Regions from separate parts of the Tessaracoccus sp. MC1865 genome, predicted to be linked through region 1. Evidence: riboswitches for the same ligand, from Rfam matches in the RefSeq annotation. Region 1 holds a riboswitch; the other holds the start of a gene.
The links. Region 1 has a riboswitch for cobalamin ahead of cobI (precorrin-2 C(20)-methyltransferase). Riboswitches for the same ligand answer to the same signal wherever they lie in the genome.

Region 1 (8,102 bases):
CCGATGCCGATGTTGCCGGCCTGGTTCTGCCCGGGCGACGGGATGGAGGCGATCGACGACGTGATCCCCACCAGTTCGCCGGCGCTGTTGACCAGCGCGCCACCCGAGTTTCCCGGATTGATGGCGGCGTTGGTCTGGATGGCGGCGGTCACCACCACGCTGTCGGAGGTCTGCTGCGACACGGTCTCGTTCGACACGGCGCGCGTGGTCACCGGGCGGTTCAGCGCGGAGACGATACCGGTGGTCACGGTGTCTGCCAGCCCCAGCGGGTTGCCGATGGCCATCACGGGGTCGCCCACGACGAGTTCCCGGGAGTCGCCGTAGCCCATCACGGCGAGATCTGCGGGCGGGTCGATCATCTTGATCACGGCGAGGTCCGTCGACGGGTCGAAGCCCACGGCCTCAGCCTGGTAGGCGGTGTTGCCGAGCAGCACGGTGATCTGCGCGCCGGATCCTGCGCTGGCGACCACGTGGTTGTTCGTAGCGATGTGGCCGTCGCCGTCGATCACGACGCCCGAGCCCTGGCTGCCCCCGTCGCCACCGGCCACCTGGATAGCCACGACCGATTTCGACGCCACCTCCGCCACGGCGCTCCAGTCGGGGTTCGTGGGGTCGCCCTGTACCACCGTGGTCTGCTGGCCGCCCGACGCGTCCTCGGTGGTCTCCGTCGAGGGGCCGGCGCTCGGCGTCGTCGACGTGATGCCGGGGGCCGCGGCGTCCTCAGCGGCGTAGCGCGAGGCGACGAATCCCGTGCCGCCGCCGACGCCGGCCGCGAGCATCGCGATGGCGAGCACGCCCGCCACCTGGGCGCCGCCGCGCTTCTGCGGGGGCCGCGTCGAGGTGCTGGTGGCCCCCGACTGCTGGTAGCTGGGGTACGCGGGCCTGGGCGGGTAGGCCGACTGCTGGAAGGAGGGACCCGACTGCTGGTAGGTGGGCCGCGGCGGGTACTGCTGCTGGGGCTGGACGGGCTGCTGCTGAGAAGGCTGCGGGTGCGCCGGGGGCTGCCACTGCTGAGGAGGGCGGTTTATCGGATCCGGCTGCTGGTTCTGCTCGTTGCTCATCTGGGCTCCTTGGTGGGTACGCGCCTAGATAACCCGTCCAGTCTATGTGATTCCTGTGAGGTTTCTTTGTGTCAGCTTCGGACCTATGCGGGTCACCGACCCGACGAGGTGACCGTGACGGTGTAGTGCCTGTCCTGCGCGACGACCCGGGTGCGCCCGAGCGTCTCGTTGAGGGCCCGGCGGTACGGCAGGTGCGAGTTGTACACGCACCACAGCTGGCCGCCGGGCTTCAGCACCCGTCGGGCGTCCACGAACATGTCGAGCGTGTCGCTGGAGTCCTTCGCCACGCCCTGGTGGAACGGCGGATTGGTGACCAGCGCGTCGACGCTCTGGTCGGCGTAGCCGTCGAGCCCGTCGCCCCAGGTGGCGTCCACCTGGAAGCCGTTGACCTCCGCGGCGACGGAGGTGCCGGCCACGGCGGACCAGCTCACGTCGCGGGCCAGCACCGTGTCGACGCCCTCCTTGGCCAGCCACATGGCCACGGACCCGTTGCCGCAGCCCCAGTCCAGGACGGTGTCGGCCTCGAGGGGGGCGTGGTCGCCGCCGCCGGCCAGCGCCATGAGCAACAGGCGGGTGCCGGGGTCCACCTTCGTGCCGCCGAACGTCGCCCCGTAGGCGGCGACTGCGTAGCCCAGGTCTTCATGCTGGCGCACCTTCGGCCAGTCGGATTCCAGGCCCTGCGGCCCCCAGGCGCGCAGCACCCGCGACTTCGAGCGGCCCAGCGAGGCCGCCACGGCCACGAAGTGCTTGGCGAGCACCTCGTTCATCGTGTGGTTCATGTGCCGGATGCGCGCACCGCCCAGGTACGTCACGTCCGGGGCGCCCTGCACCACGGCCGCGTGGTGGTCCAGCGCCGAGAGGCTCTTGGGGAGGCGGGCGAGCGCCAGGTCGACGCCGCCGAGGTCGTCGGGGTTGGCCACCAGATACTCCGGGGCCACCGACGCGGCGTCGCGCCAGTCGTCGCAGAAGACCCGCACGTCATCGGCGATGGTGAGCGCGTCCTCCACGAGCGCGGGCGCGTCCAGGATGGCTATCGCTCCGGCCTCCTTGGGGGCCTCGTCCCAGATCAGGTCGTCCACGGCGTCTCTCATGCGTTCACCCTAGACTCACCGGCGTGATTCTTCATCTGGTGCGGCACGGGCAGTCCGCCTGGAACCTGGAGCGCCGGCTCCAGGGCCAGACCCCCGACGTGCCGCTGACCGAGCAGGGCCATGCCGAGGCCGCGTCGGTCGCCGAGCTGCTCGCCGGCAGGCCGGTCTCCGCCATCTGGTCCTCGGACCAGGTGCGCGCGCTGCAGACCGCCGACGCCGTGTCCCGCGCGCTGGGCGTGCCCGTCCAGGCGACACCGGCGCTCCGCGAGCAGGGCCTCGGCCGACTCGAGGGGCTCAGCTACGACGACCTCATCGAGGAGCCGGTGCCCGACGGCGTCCACATCTCGGAGGTGCGCTGGGGCGGCGGCGAATCGGTGCGCGACGTGCATGAGCGCCTCACGCTGTTCGTGGCGGGGCTGCCGGAGGTCGACGGCGAGGTGGTGCTCGTCTCGCACGGTGACACCCTCCGCATCCTGCTGGCAGTGCTCGACGGCCGGGACCACCGCAGCGTCGAATGGCTGGAGTTCGGCAACGGCGAGGTCCGCACCCACAACCCGGCCCGATAGCCTTCCCCCGTGATCTCCAGAGCTCTCGGCCTCGCACTCGGCGTGCTCGCCGACCAGATCGTCGGCGACCCCCGGCGTCACCACCCGGTGGCCTGGTTCGGCTCGTTCGCCGCCCGGGCCGAAGCCCCCCTCTACGGCGACAACGTCGCCGCCGGGGCGGTTTACACGACGGCGACGGTGGCGCCCGTCGCGGCGCTGGGGGTCGCTGCCGAGCGGCTCACCCGTCGGCACCCGGTGCTCCACACCGCCGCCACGGCGCTCGCCACCTGGGCCGTGCTCGGCGCCCGCAGCCTCGCCCGGGAGGGCGACACGATGGCCGACAGCCTGGAGATCGGCGACCTCGCCCGCGCCCGCGCGCAGCTGCCCAACCTCTGCGGCCGCGACGCCGCCCAGCTCGACGAGCCGGAACTGGCCCGTGCCACCGTCGAATCCATGGCGGAGAACACCGCGGATTCGGCCGTGGCCTCGCTGTTCTGGGGTGCGCTGCTGGGCATCCCCGGCCTGCTGGGGCACCGGGCCGTCAACACGCTCGACGCCATGGTGGGCCGCCGCGATGAGCGCTACGGCCGCTTCGGCACGGCGTCGGCGAAGCTGGACGACGCCTTGGACCTCCTGCCGGCACGCCTCACCGGGGTGCTGGGTGCGGCGCTCGCTCCCGCGGTCGGCGGCTCGGCCCGGCGCGCCTGGGCCATCACGCTGCGCGACGCGGGCAACCACCCCTCGCCCAACGGCGGTTGGTGCGAGGCCGCCTGGGCCGGCGCCATCGGCGTGCAGTTGGGCGGGCGCAACGTGTACGCCAATCGCGTGGAGGAGCGGGGGCGGCTCGGCGACGGGCCCCGACCGGGCGCGTGTGAGGTGCGCAAGGCGGCGCAGCTGGTCACGCTCGTGACCGGCGCGGCGACGGCTCTGGCGGCGGGGTTCGCCCTGCTGAGGAGGGGGCGGCGATGAGTTTCCTGGTGGCGGGCACGTCGTCGGATGCGGGGAAGTCGCTGATCACCGCCGGGCTGTGCCGAGCGGCGCGGCGGCGGGGCATCGACGTGGTGCCGTTCAAGGCCCAGAACATGAGCAACAACTCCATGGTGGTGGCCGACGGCGAGATCGGCCGCGCGCAATACCTGCAGGCCATCGCGGCCGGGGTCACGCCGTCGACCGCGATGAATCCAGTGCTGCTGAAGCCGGGCAGCGACCGGCGCGCGCACGTCATCCTCCGCGGCCAACCAGCGGGCGAACTGCGGGCGGGGGAGTACGCCACCGGACGGCGGCTCTTGGCGCAAGCCGCGCATGACGCGTACCGCGAGCTCGCGGCCCGGCACGACCTGGTGATCTGCGAGGGCGCCGGTTCCCCGGCCGAGATCAACCTCCGCGCGGGCGACTACACCAACATGGGCCTGGCCAGGGCCTTCACCCTGCCCGTGCTGCTCGTCGGCGACATCGACCGCGGCGGCGTCCTCGCCTCCATCTACGGCACCTGGGCCCTGCTCGACACCGAGGACCGGGCGCTCCTGGCCGGCTACCTCATCAACAAGTTCCGCGGCGACCAGGCCGTCCTGGACCCGGGGCTGGACGAACTCACCCGCCGGTGCGGCCTGCCCAACTTCGGCGTGGTGCCGTGGCTGCCTGGCATGTGGGTCGACGGCGAGGACGCCTTGGAGGTGGCCCGGTGGCGCGGCGAGGAGAAGGCCGACGGCGGGCTCACCGTCGCCGTGATCCGGATGCCGCGCATCTCCAACGCGACGGACGTGGACGCCCTGGCTGCGGAACCGGGGGTGCACGTGAGCGTGACGACGAATCCCGCAGAGGTGGCCGCGGCGGACCTGGCGGTGCTGCCGGGGTCGCGGGCCACGCTGCACGACCTGGCGTGGCTGCGCGAGACCGGCCTGGCCGAGGCGGTGACCGCGAGGGCGGCGGCCGGGCGGCCGGTGCTGGGGATCTGCGGCGGGTTCCAGATGCTGGCCCGCGCCATCGTCGACCCGGTGGAGAGCGGCGACGACACCCCCGTGCCGGGTCTGGGGCTCCTCCCGGTGGACGTGCGGTTCGAGGCGGAGAAGGTGTTGGGCCGGCCGAAGGGTCAGTGGCGCGGGATTCCAGTGGAGGGCTACGAGATCCACCACGGCCGCATGCGCCCCTCGCCCGGGGGCGAGGAGTTCCTCGGCGGCGTCCGCGTCGGGCAGACGTGGGGCACCATGTGGCACGGCGCGCTGGAGTCAGACGACTTCCGCCGGGCCTGGCTCGCCGTCGTGGCCCAGGCCGCGGGGCGTGACTGGACGCCGTCGGCCGCGCCCGGGTTCGCGCAGCGGCGCGAAATGATGCTCGAAGCGGTGGCCGACGCGCTGGAGGAACACGCGGACGTGGAGCGCATCCTGTCGCTCGGCTGACCCCGCCGTCGGCGCCGGAAGGGGGTCTGCGAGGATGACTGCCAACGCGCAGAGCGTCAGAGGAACCCGGTGTGAATCCGGGGCGGTCCCGCCACTGTGAGCCCTAACGGGTGAGTCAGGAACTCTGTCTGCGCGGCCACTTTGTCCGGGCGAGCGAACCCACAGGAGGCCACGGTGTCCACCGTCCCCGCCCCTGCCCCACGACGTCTGATCGGCGTCGGTGTCGGCCCAGGAGATCCCACTCTCACCACCATCAAAGCTGCGCTGGCGCTGAGGGCGGCCGACGTCGTCCTCGTCCCCGCGACGGAGGCCTCCGGCGACGGTCCGGGCCGCGCTGAGCTGATCGTCGCGGACGTCGCGCCCGACGCGCGGATCCGGCGCATCCCGTTCTCCATGGCGGACCGAAGCGGCGTCTCGGACAGGCGGAAGGAGGCGTGGCTCACCTCCGCGTCGGCCGCGCTGGAGGAATTCGACGGCGGGGCCCAGCGCGTGGCCTTCGCCACCGTCGGCGATCCGTCGGTGTACTCGACGTTCTCGTACCTGGCGGCGCACGTCGTGGAGTCGCGGCAGGGCGTCGAGGTGGAGGTGATTCCCGGGATCACAGCGATGCAGGCGCTGGCCGCGGAGTCGAAGACGCCGCTCGTGGAGGGGCAGGAGATCCTGGCGCTGGTTCCGGTCACCGTCGGCCTCGACCGGGTGCGGGAGTTGTTGGGAGCCGCCGACACCGTGGTCGCCTACAAGGGTGGCCGGAAGCTACCCGAACTGGTGCGCGTGCTCCGGGAGGAGGGGCGCGACGCCGTGCTGGGCGTCAACGTGTCCCTCGAGGGGCAGCGGCTCGTGGCGCTGGACGACCTGACCGACGACGAACGGGCGCCCTACTTCTCCACCGTGCTGAGCGCCCCGCGCCGCACGGGGACGGGCGGTGCGCTGTGAGCGGCAAGGTGGTGTTCGTCGGTGCCGGTCCGGGCGCCGCTGATCTCATCACGCTGCGCGGGGCGCGCGTGATCGGGGAGGCCGACATCGTCATCTGGGCGTCCTCGCTGGTGCATCCCGACATCGTCGCAGGCGTGAAACCGGGGGCCGAGGTCATCGATTCCGCGTCCGCCTCGCTGGAGGACATCGCGCCCCTCTACGAGCGGGCCCGCGACGAGGGGCTCACCGTCGCCAGGGTGCACACCGGCGACCCCTCCATCTACGGCGCCACCGCGGAGCAGCGCGACCTTATCCGCGAACTGGGGCTCGACTTCGAATCGGTGCCCGGCATCTCCGCCTTCTCGGCCGCGGCGGCGCGCATGGAGGTGGAGATCACGGTGCCGGAGGTGTCGCAGTCGCTGATCCTCACCAGGCTGGAGGGCGGCCGCACGCCGATGCCCCCGAAGGAGACCGTGCGCTCGTTCGCCGCGCACGGCGCCACCATGGCGCTGTACCTGTCCGCGGCGCGCAACAAGGTGCTGCAGGACGAGCTCCTGGCGGGCGGCTACCCGCCGGAGACCCCGTGCATCGTCGGGTACCGCGTGACCTGGCCCGACGAGATGATGCTGCGCTGCGCACTCGACGAACTCTCGGCGACGATGCGCGAGCACAAGCTGTGGAAGCACACCGTCGTCCTGGTGGGTCCGGCGCTGGCTGAAGGACCGCTCAGTACCCGCTCGCATCTCTACCATCCCGGGTTCCGGCACGAGTACCGCGCGGCCGAACCCCAGGCGCAGGCAGACCTGCGCGCCCACGGCACGCGGGGCGTCACGGAGGAACTGTCATGATCCACGTCCACGGTTACCTGGGGCAGCTCGCCCCGGAGACGGTTGCGCTGGCCGAGCGGGCGGCGCTGGTGGTCGGCGGCCGGCGGCACCTGGAGGCTTTGGGGGTGGAGGAGCCGCGCCGGGTGGTGCTCGGCGCGCTGACCCCGGCGCTGGAGCGGCTGCGCTCCCTGCCGGACGGCGCCGACGCGCTGGTGATCGCCAGCGGCGACCCCGGCTTCCACGGCATCGTGCGCCGGCTCCGTGCCGACGGCTTCGAGCTGTCGGTGCGGCCGGCGGTGAGTTCCGTGGCGGCCGCCTTCGCTGCCGTCGCGCTGCCCTGGGATGACGCCGTCGTGGTCTCCGCCCACGGGCGCCCCATCGACGACGCCGTGGCCGCGGCGCGCAGGCACCCGAAGGTCGCGGTGCTCACCGGGCCGGGTACCGGCCTGCGCGAGATCGCGGCTGCGCTCGCCCCTGCCGAGGGGTTGCGCTTCGTCGTCGCCGAACGGCTGGGGGAAGCCGACGAACAGGTGCGCTGGTTCTCGCCCGAGGAGGCGCTGACGGCAGACGTGGCGGAGCCCAACGTCGTGATCATCCTCGACGGCCTGGGCGTCCGCCGTTCGACCGGTCCGGGGCTCAGCGCTGGGGCTGGCTCAGGGCGCGTCGAGGGCTCAGGGAACGTGATCGGTCAGGTCACCAACTCGGCGGCGGCTCGGCGGCACGCCGACGCCATCGACGGCGTCGTCGGAGCCACGCTCCGCTTCGACGGCCCGGCCTGCGAAGGGCTGGCGGCCGCCTGGCAGCGGTGCGATCTCATCGTCAGCCACCTCGCCCTGGGAGCGACCTCGCGCATCATCGCGCCGTTGCTGCGGGACAAGAAGACCGACCCCGCCGTGGTCGTCGTCGACGAGGCCGGCCGGTTCGCCGTCCCGCTGGTGGGCGGGCATGCGGGCGGCGCCAACGACCTCGCCCGGCGGATCGCCGAGGCCACAGGCGCCACGCCGGTGCTGACCACCGCCACCGACGCGCTGAACATCCCCGCCCTGGACACCCTGGGCTGGGCCTACTCCGGCGACGTCGCGGCCGTCACCCGGGCCATCATCGACGGCGGGCCGGTGCTCGTGCAGAAGTGGCAGCCGTGGCCGCTGCCGCCGCTGCCGGCCAACGTGTCAGAGAACGCCGAGCGCCCCGTCGCCCGGATCCTCGTCACTGACCACACGCTGGTTGAGACTGAAAGAGTCCCCACCGTCGTGTTGCATCCCCCCAGCCT
Region 2 (8,102 bases), 1.4 Mb from region 1:
CCATCGCCGCCGCGCTCCGTGCGGCCGAGGAGATCGCAGAGGCCCGCAAGGCTGTGCTGAGCGACCCCTTCATGACCGCCGCCGCCCGCGACGCGCAGCTCGCCGCCCTGGCCGGCGCGATCGCGGCAGATTCGGCGCTGGCCGAAACCGCCGACGACGAGGCTGAGGACGAGGACGACGGGGAAACCGTCGACACCGACATTGACACCGACGCGGACGAGTCCGATTCCGAGACCCAGGACGACGAAACCTCGGACGACGATTCCGACGACGATTCCGACGAGGAATCCGATGAAGACTCGGCGGACGACGACCGTCCCACGCGTCGCCGCCGTCGCAGGGGGGGCCGTCGCCGCCGTCGTGGTGGCCGCGCTGATTCCGAGGGCGACGACGACTCGTCCGAGGAGTCGGACGACGATGACAACGACTCTGCTGATTCGGACGAGCACGCCGACAGCCCGGAGTCTGCCGACGATGCCGATGGCGAAGGCGTCACAGTACGCCGTCGTCGCCGTCGCCGCCGTCGCAACGGAGAATCCTCCGGTGAGGGCGGCCACGACGACGAGGTGACCGGCATCGAGGGCTCGACCCGCATGGAGGCCAAGCGGCAGCGCCGCAAGGAGTCCCGCGCCGCAGGCCGTCGCCGCGCCCCCATCCTCAGCGAGGCCGAGTTCCTGGCCCGCCGCGAACAGGTGGACCGCAAGCTCGTGATCCGCCAGTCGGAGGACTACACGCAGCTGGCCGTCATCGAGGACGGCATCCTCGTGGAGCACTACGTGGACAAGGCCTCGGCCGCGTCGCTCATCGGCAACGTCTACGTCGGCAAGGTCCAGAACGTCCTGCCCAGCATGGAGGCCGCGTTCATTGACATCGGCCGTGGCCGCAACGCCGTGCTCTACGCCGGCGAGGTGGACTGGGACGCCTTCCAGGTCAGCGGCGAGAACCGCAAGGTCGAGAACGTCCTGAAGTCCGGCCAGTCCGTTCTGGTGCAGGTCACCAAGGATCCGGTCGGAGCGAAGGGTGCGCGCCTCACCGGCCACATCTCCCTGCCGGGCCGCTACATCGTGTACTCGCCGGGTGGCCACCTCTCCGGCATCTCGCGCAAGCTGCCGGACACCGAGCGCAACCGCCTGCGCGGCATCCTCAGCTCGCTGATCTCCGACAACGAGTCGGTTATCGTGCGCACCGCCGCCGAGGGCATTCCGGAGGACGAGCTCGTCCGCGACGTGAACCGCCTGAAGGCGCAGTGGGAGGTCATCGAGAAGGCGTCCAAGAAGGGCAGTGCCCCGCAGGCGCTGTATTCGGAGCCGGACCTGACGCTGCGGATCGTGCGTGACCTCTTCACCGAAGACTTCGGCCAGCTCATCGTCCAGGGCGACGGTGGCCCGGAGGACTCCTACGACGCCATCGCGGCCTACGTGTCACACGTGGCCCCGCACCTGGCTGAGCGCCTCGAGCGCTTCGAGGTGGGGGATGACGGCAAGGACATCTTCGCGAAGTTCAAGATCGACGAGCAGATCGCCAAGGCGCTCGATCGCAAGGTGTTCCTCCCCTCGGGTGGCTCGCTCGTCATCGACCGCACCGAGGCCATGACTGTCATCGACGTGAACACCGGCCGCTTCACCGGCGCCGGGGGCAATCTCGAGGCCACGGTCACCAGCAACAACCTGGAGGCTGCGGAAGAGATCGTGCGCCAACTGCGGCTGCGTGACCTGGGCGGCATGATCGTCATCGACTTCATCGACATGGTGTTGCCCAGCAACCGTGACCTCCTGCTGCGCAGGCTCGTCGAGTGCCTGAGCCGTGACCGGACGCGGCATCAGGTCTCGGAGGTCACCAGCCTGGGTCTGGTGCAGCTCACGCGCAAGCGCATCGGCACCGGTCTGCAGGAAGCCTTCACCGAGCCGTGCGAGCATTGCGACGGCGCCGGGTACCACCGCTTCGAAGAGCCGGTGGATTCGCAGGCGCCGTCCGACGGTGGCGAGCGCAAGGGCGGCAACCGCCGACGCGGCGGCCGCGGCCGCTGATCAGGCCCTGAAGGGGCGGGTGACGATGTGTCACCCGCCCCTTTCGCATTCCCAATATATGGTGTTTACATCCGTGTGATTCACCAGATATGGTTGCGGCAACGCAAGGTTCCGCCAACCCCAGGGTTGTCGGCTAAGAGGGAATCCGGTGCAAATCCGGAACTGTCCCGCAGCGGTAAGTGAGAACGACCGCCGTCATCAGCACTGGGTGATCCCCCGGGAAGCGACGGCCAGTAGGTGGCTCGCGAGTCCGAAGACCTGCCTGCGTGGCCCCGCATCCGCGGGGTCCGGTTCGAGAGCCGCGTGGAAACGGCCCGTACGCAGGATCGTGTTTCGCGCATTCTCGAACTCCCCATCGAGTGCGAGGAAACACCCATGTACATCCGTGTGCGTAAACGTGACGGCTCCCTGGTTCCCTATGACGGCGCCGAAGTCGCCGCCTCCATCTCCGACGCCGCTCGCGGCCTCGACGACGACCTCACGCGGGCGGTCCAGCTCCGCTCCGAGGTGGAGATCACCCTCTTCGACCAGATCACCACCGAAGAACTCGACGAGGCCGTGATCCAGGTGGCCCTGGCCAATGTCAAGGACGACCCCGCCTTCGACACCATCGCTGCCAGGTTGCTGGTCAAGCACATCTACAAGCTGGTTTTCGGCGACACCCACGACCTGTTCGGCGACGGCGGCCCGGAGACCATCCGCCAACTCCACGTTGCACACTTCGCCCCGACGATCGCCAAGGCTGTCGGGAGCGGGCTGCTGGATACCCGGCTCGTCGAGCTGTTCGATCTAGAGGCGCTGGCTCTCGCCCTGCGCCCCGAGCGCGACGACCTGCTGCGCCACATCGGGGTGACCACCATGCGCAACCGCTACCTCTTGACCGGCGAGCACCGTCGCCTGCTCGAGGTGCCGCAGTTCTTCTGGATGCGCGTGGCGATGGGGCTGAGCCTGAACGAGGCAGACCCCACTGCCGTGGCGCTGGAGCTGTACCAGGCGATGAGCCAGCTGCGCTACCTCGCTGCCGGCTCCACCCTGGCCAATGCCGGCACCAGCTACGCACAGCTGTCCAACTGCTTCGTGATGCAGATGGAGGACGAGATCGAACACATCGGCAAGTCTGTGCGCGACGTGATGTGGCTGACGAAGGGCACCGGCGGCATCGGGTTGTCGGTGTCGAAGCTGCGCTGCGAGGGGTCCCCGATTCGGTCAAACCAGACGACCTCCACGGGCCCCATCCCGTTCATGCACACCATCGACTCGACGCTGCGGGCGGTGTCGCGCGGCGGGAAGAAGTTCGGCGCGCTGTGCTTCTACATGGAGAACTGGCACCTCGACTTCGCCCAGTTCCTCGACCTGAAGCAGAACCCGGGGGACCCGTACCGCCGCGTCCGCACCGCCAACACCGCCGTGTGGATCAGTGACGAGTTCATGAAGCGGGTGGCCGACGACGCCGACTGGTACCTGTTCGACCCGCTGGACACGCCGGACCTCGTCGAGCTCTACGGTGCCGCGTTCTCCGCCCGCTACGGCGAGTACGTCGCGATGGCGGAGGCGGGCGAGCTGCGCCGTTTCCGGAAGATCGGGGCGCGGGAGCAGTACCGCCAGATCCTGGTGACCCTCCAGACGACCTCCCACCCCTGGCTCACGTGGAAGGACACCATCAACACCCGCGCCCTGAACAACAACACCGGCACCATCCACCTGTCCAACCTCTGCACCGAGATCTGCCTGCCGCAGGACGCCGACAACATCGCGGTGTGCAACCTGGCGTCGGTCAACCTCGCGCGACACCTCGTGGGGCGCGGGTTCGACTGGAACAGGCTGGCTGCCACCGTGCGCACGGCGGTGCGGCAGCTGGACAACCTGGTCGACATCACCATCTCGTCGGTCAGCGAGGCGGAGCGTGCCAACCGCGACAACCGCGCCGTCGGGCTGGGCGTGATGGGCTTCACGGATGTGCTCGAGAAACTGGGCCACGCCTACGACTCGACGGCCGCCTATGAGCTCATCGACGAGGTGATGGAGTTCATCAGCTGGCACGCCATCGACGCCTCCTGTGACCTGTCCCGCGAGCGCGGCCCGTACCGTAACTTCGTGGGCTCCCGCTGGTCGCAGGGCTGGGTGCCGATCGACTCGCTCGACGCGCTCGAGGAGGACAGGGGGGTGCGCGTCGACGTGGACCGGACGCAACGCCTCGACTGGGATGCGTTGCGGGTCAAGGTCCGCGGGGGCATCCGCAACGCAACGCTACTGGCGATCGCGCCCACCGCCTCCATCGGGCTGGTCGCGGGCACCACCCCCGGCATCGACCCCCAGTTCTCGCAGTTGTTCAGCCGGGCCACCTCGTCGGGCAAGTTCCTGGAGGTCAACCGCAACCTCGTGGACGACCTCAAGGCCCTGGGCCTGTGGGAGGAGGTGCGCGACGACCTCCTGCGCAGCCAGGGCGACCTCAGCGTGCTGCCCACGGTGCCGGCCCACCTGAAGGCCACCTACCGCACGAGCTTCCAGGTGGACCCGGCGGCCTACGTGCAGGTGGCGGCCCGCGCGCAGAAGTGGATCGACCAGGCCATCAGCCGCAACATCTACCTCGCCGACCGTGACGTGGCGACCATGGAGGACCTCTACCGACTCGCGTGGCGGATGGGTGTGAAGACCACCTACTACCTGCACATGATGCCCCGCCACACCGCGGAGCAGAGCACGGTCAGGATCAACAAGGCGGCCGAACTGGCCGGTGCCGGGGGAGCGCCGCGCCGTGGCTTCGGTGCCGCCCGCCCGGCGGTTGCGGCCGTGGACGTGGCGGTGGCCCGTCCCGCCGTCGAGATCGACATCGTCGACGGGGCCGCCTGCCCCGTGGACCCTCAGGAGCGCCTCCAGTGCGACTCCTGCCAGTGACGACCCCACTCCCACGAAGGACACACCCATGAGCATCCTCGGCACCGGCATCCAGGACGGGCTCCTGTTGAAGCCCGTCACCTACCCCTGGGCCTACGACCTGTACAACCAGGCCGTGGCCAACACCTGGTTCCCCAACGAGATCCAGTTGGGGGAGGACCTGGCCGACTTCCACCGCATGAGCGACGACGAGCGCCATGCCCTGACCCACCTGATGAGCTACTTCAACCCCAACGAACTCCTGGTGAACAAGGCGCTGGCGTTCGGCGTCTACCCCTACGTCAACGCGGCCGAGGCGCATCTCTACCTGGCCAAGCAGATGTGGGAGGAGGCCAACCACTGCATGGCGTTCGAGTACGTGCTGGAGACGTTCCCCGTCGACAGGGAGGCGGCCTACGAGTCGCATGTGAGCGTGCCGTCGATGGCCGCCAAGGAGGAGTTCGAAGTGCGCTACATCCGGCGCATGACGCAGGACACCCTCGACATCTCGACGGTGGCCGGCAAGCAGGATTTCGTCCGCAACCTGGTGGCCTACAACGTGATCCTCGAGGGCATCTGGTTCTATTCCGGGTTCATGGTGGCCCTGTCGTTCAGGCAGCGCAACCTGCTGCGCAACTTCGGCTCGCTGATCGACTGGATCGTGCGCGACGAGTCGCTCCACCTCAAGTTCGGCATCAATCTGATCCTGACCGTGCTCGAGGAGAACCCCGAGATCGCGACGGAGGAGTTCGCGGCGGAGATCCGGGAGATGATCCTGTCGGCAGTGGACCTGGAGGTCGCCTACAACCGAGACCTGCTCCCGCGCGGCATCCTGGGGCTGAACGCCGAGCTGGTCAACGACTACGTGCGCTACCTCACGGATCGACGGTTGGAGGAGCTCGGCTTCGCGCCCGAGTATCATGTGCCCAACCCCGCAAAGTGGATGGCCACGGCCAACGACACCCTGCAGTTGGTGAACTTCTTCGAAGCCACCAACACGTCCTACGAGGTCAATGCGATGGCCACCGGACGGCACAGCTGAACCGCTCCCCGGTTTGGCGAATCTGTCCGCAACGGGTTAACATTGTGCGGTTGCCTTTTTGAAGGTACCCCTAACGAACCAACAAGGAGATTCCAGTGGCTGCCAAGTGTGAAGTTTGCGCCAAGGGACCCGGCTTCGGTCACAACAAGCCCTGGTCGAAGAAGAAGACCAACCGTCGCTGGAACCCGAACATTCAGCGCGTCCGCGCCACCGTGAATGGTGCCGCTATGCGTGTCAACGTCTGCACCTCCTGCCTGAAGGCCGGTAAGGTCGCGCGCTGAGCTGAGACAATCTGACAACCGGCGGTCCGCTGAGCGGGCCGCCGGTTCTCTATTGCCTCCGCCTGCCGGGCAGTCCGATGACGCGTGCCCACGCGGCCATCCACGCGGCGCCGGCCCCGGCCACCGCGGCGACGCTGAACATCGCCACCGGCAGGGACGCTGCTGCGAGCAGCCCTGAGATCAGGAGCGGCCCACCCAGCGCCCCGCCCTGACTGAACATCGCCCAGATGCTCAGGAACTTGGCGCGCCCCCTCGCCGGTGAGAGGTCTGCGCCGATCGTCATGTTGATGCCCGCGCCCAGTCCGTTGCCGACGCTCATGACGACCACTGCCGCGATGAAGCCGAACGACGTGGGCCACAGCGCCGCGAGCGCGAAGCCGGAACCGTAGATGACCAGGCACACCACCAGGGTGAAGGCCCTGCCCATCGCGTCCTTGACGTAGCCGCCAGGCATCATCAACAGCAGTTCGATGCCGGATCCCATCGCGACGAGGAACGAGATCTGCGCCTCGTTCCAGCCGAGGTGGACGCCCCACAGGGCGATGAGGATGGGCTGCGCGATGCGGGCCACGGTCAGGGTGGTCATCGCGATGCCGGCCAGGTTCACTGCCGCCCACCGCACGCCGACGGTGGCCTCGTCCTGCTGGTGCGCCGCCCTGTTGCGCTGGACCTGGGCATCGAAGTCGCGGTTGAGCCTCTTGATGTACAACATGCCCGTGGCCACCACCGCCATGACGGAGCCCAGGACGAAGACCGACCACAGGGGGAGCCACAGCAGCAGGAGAGCGCCGCACAACGGGCCGACGAGGTTGCCGGCCCTCATGGTGCCGCCCAGTGCCGTCATGGCGAGGCCACGCTGGGCCTCCGGGACCGTCTCCGCCAGTACCGCCTGGCGCGCCAGGTTCCACGCGACGGCGGCGGGCGTCTGGAGCACGAGCGCGCCCACGAACAGCGCCAGGGAGAACGACGACGGGTAGGCCAGCGCCACCACGCTGACGCCGAAGAGGACCGCCGAGGAGATCGTGGCGAGCGTCATGGCCCTCTTGTCGCCCACCTTGTCGATGACGGCCCCCACCGGCACGGTGACGATGAGCGCGACCGCGCCGAACAGCGCCATGGTGGCGCTGGCGAACGACTCCGAAGCGCCGAGCTGGAGCAGGGCCAGCACCATGACGGGGAGCATCGCGCCCGCGCCGACCGCGAACAGGAAGGACGGCATGAGGACCGGCCAGAAGATCAGGCGGTACATGATGGCCGATCGTACTGTCCGCGGCGCTCGGTAGGGTTATGCGCATGTGGCGCACCACCCTCTACCGCGAACTGAACCGACGTCTCGGCGACGTGGTCGGTGGGCCCACGGCCAAGGAATTCGCCAAGCTGGGCATCCACACCGTCGACGACCTGCTGCGGCACGTGCCGCGCCGGTACCTGGCCGGCTCGGAGATGTCGGATTTCTCGGGCCTGCGCGTCGGCGAGGACGCGGCGCTGGTGGCACAGGTGAAGGGGGCCGCCAAGGCCGAATCCAACGGGCAGTTCCGCGTCAACGCGGTCATCACCGACGGGCAGACGGATGTGGATGTCACGTTCTTCGCCCCGCGTGTGAAGAACAACACGTCCTACGGCCGCGCCAGCAACATGGCGGACTGGTGGGTGAAGGAACTGCTCTCGGGGGACAGGCGCGGCATCTTCATCGGCAGGGTCGGCGTGTTCCGTGACCAACTCCAGCTGACGCACCCGGAGTTCGTGATGCTGGACGGCGCCGCCGTGCGCAATCCCAAGACCGAGAAGCAGCAGAACCGCGCCGCCATGAGCCGCGCGGTGCAGCGCTCCACGCTCGTGGGCCTCTACCCGGCGCACGGCAAGCTGCCCACGTGGGTG

Region 2: linked by a shared signal. The riboswitch ahead of J7D54_RS05445 (ribonucleoside-diphosphate reductase subunit alpha) and the one ahead of cobI (precorrin-2 C(20)-methyltransferase) in region 1 are both predicted to bind cobalamin.

The regions. Positions count from the first base shown of each region.
Region 1 covers NZ_CP072596.1:2,555,361-2,563,462, reverse strand. The annotation lists gene J7D54_RS12005 (S1C family serine protease) at 1-1,061, opposite strand, end outside; gene J7D54_RS12000 (class I SAM-dependent methyltransferase) at 1,154-2,152, opposite strand; gene J7D54_RS11995 (histidine phosphatase family protein) at 2,176-2,718, shown strand; gene J7D54_RS11990 (cobalamin biosynthesis protein) at 2,728-3,666, shown strand; gene J7D54_RS11985 (cobyric acid synthase) at 3,663-5,093, shown strand; cobalamin riboswitch at 5,109-5,240, shown strand; gene cobI (precorrin-2 C(20)-methyltransferase) at 5,268-6,026, shown strand; gene cobM (precorrin-4 C(11)-methyltransferase) at 6,023-6,853, shown strand; gene cobJ (precorrin-3B C(17)-methyltransferase) at 6,850-8,102, shown strand, end outside.
Region 2 covers NZ_CP072596.1:1,198,185-1,206,286, forward strand. The annotation lists gene J7D54_RS05440 (Rne/Rng family ribonuclease) at 1-2,027, shown strand, start outside; cobalamin riboswitch at 2,116-2,308, shown strand; gene J7D54_RS05445 (ribonucleoside-diphosphate reductase subunit alpha) at 2,403-4,922, shown strand; gene J7D54_RS05450 (ribonucleotide-diphosphate reductase subunit beta) at 4,951-5,943, shown strand; gene rpmB (50S ribosomal protein L28) at 6,039-6,224, shown strand; gene J7D54_RS05460 (MFS transporter) at 6,274-7,473, opposite strand; gene J7D54_RS05465 (ATP-dependent DNA helicase RecG) at 7,512-8,102, shown strand, end outside.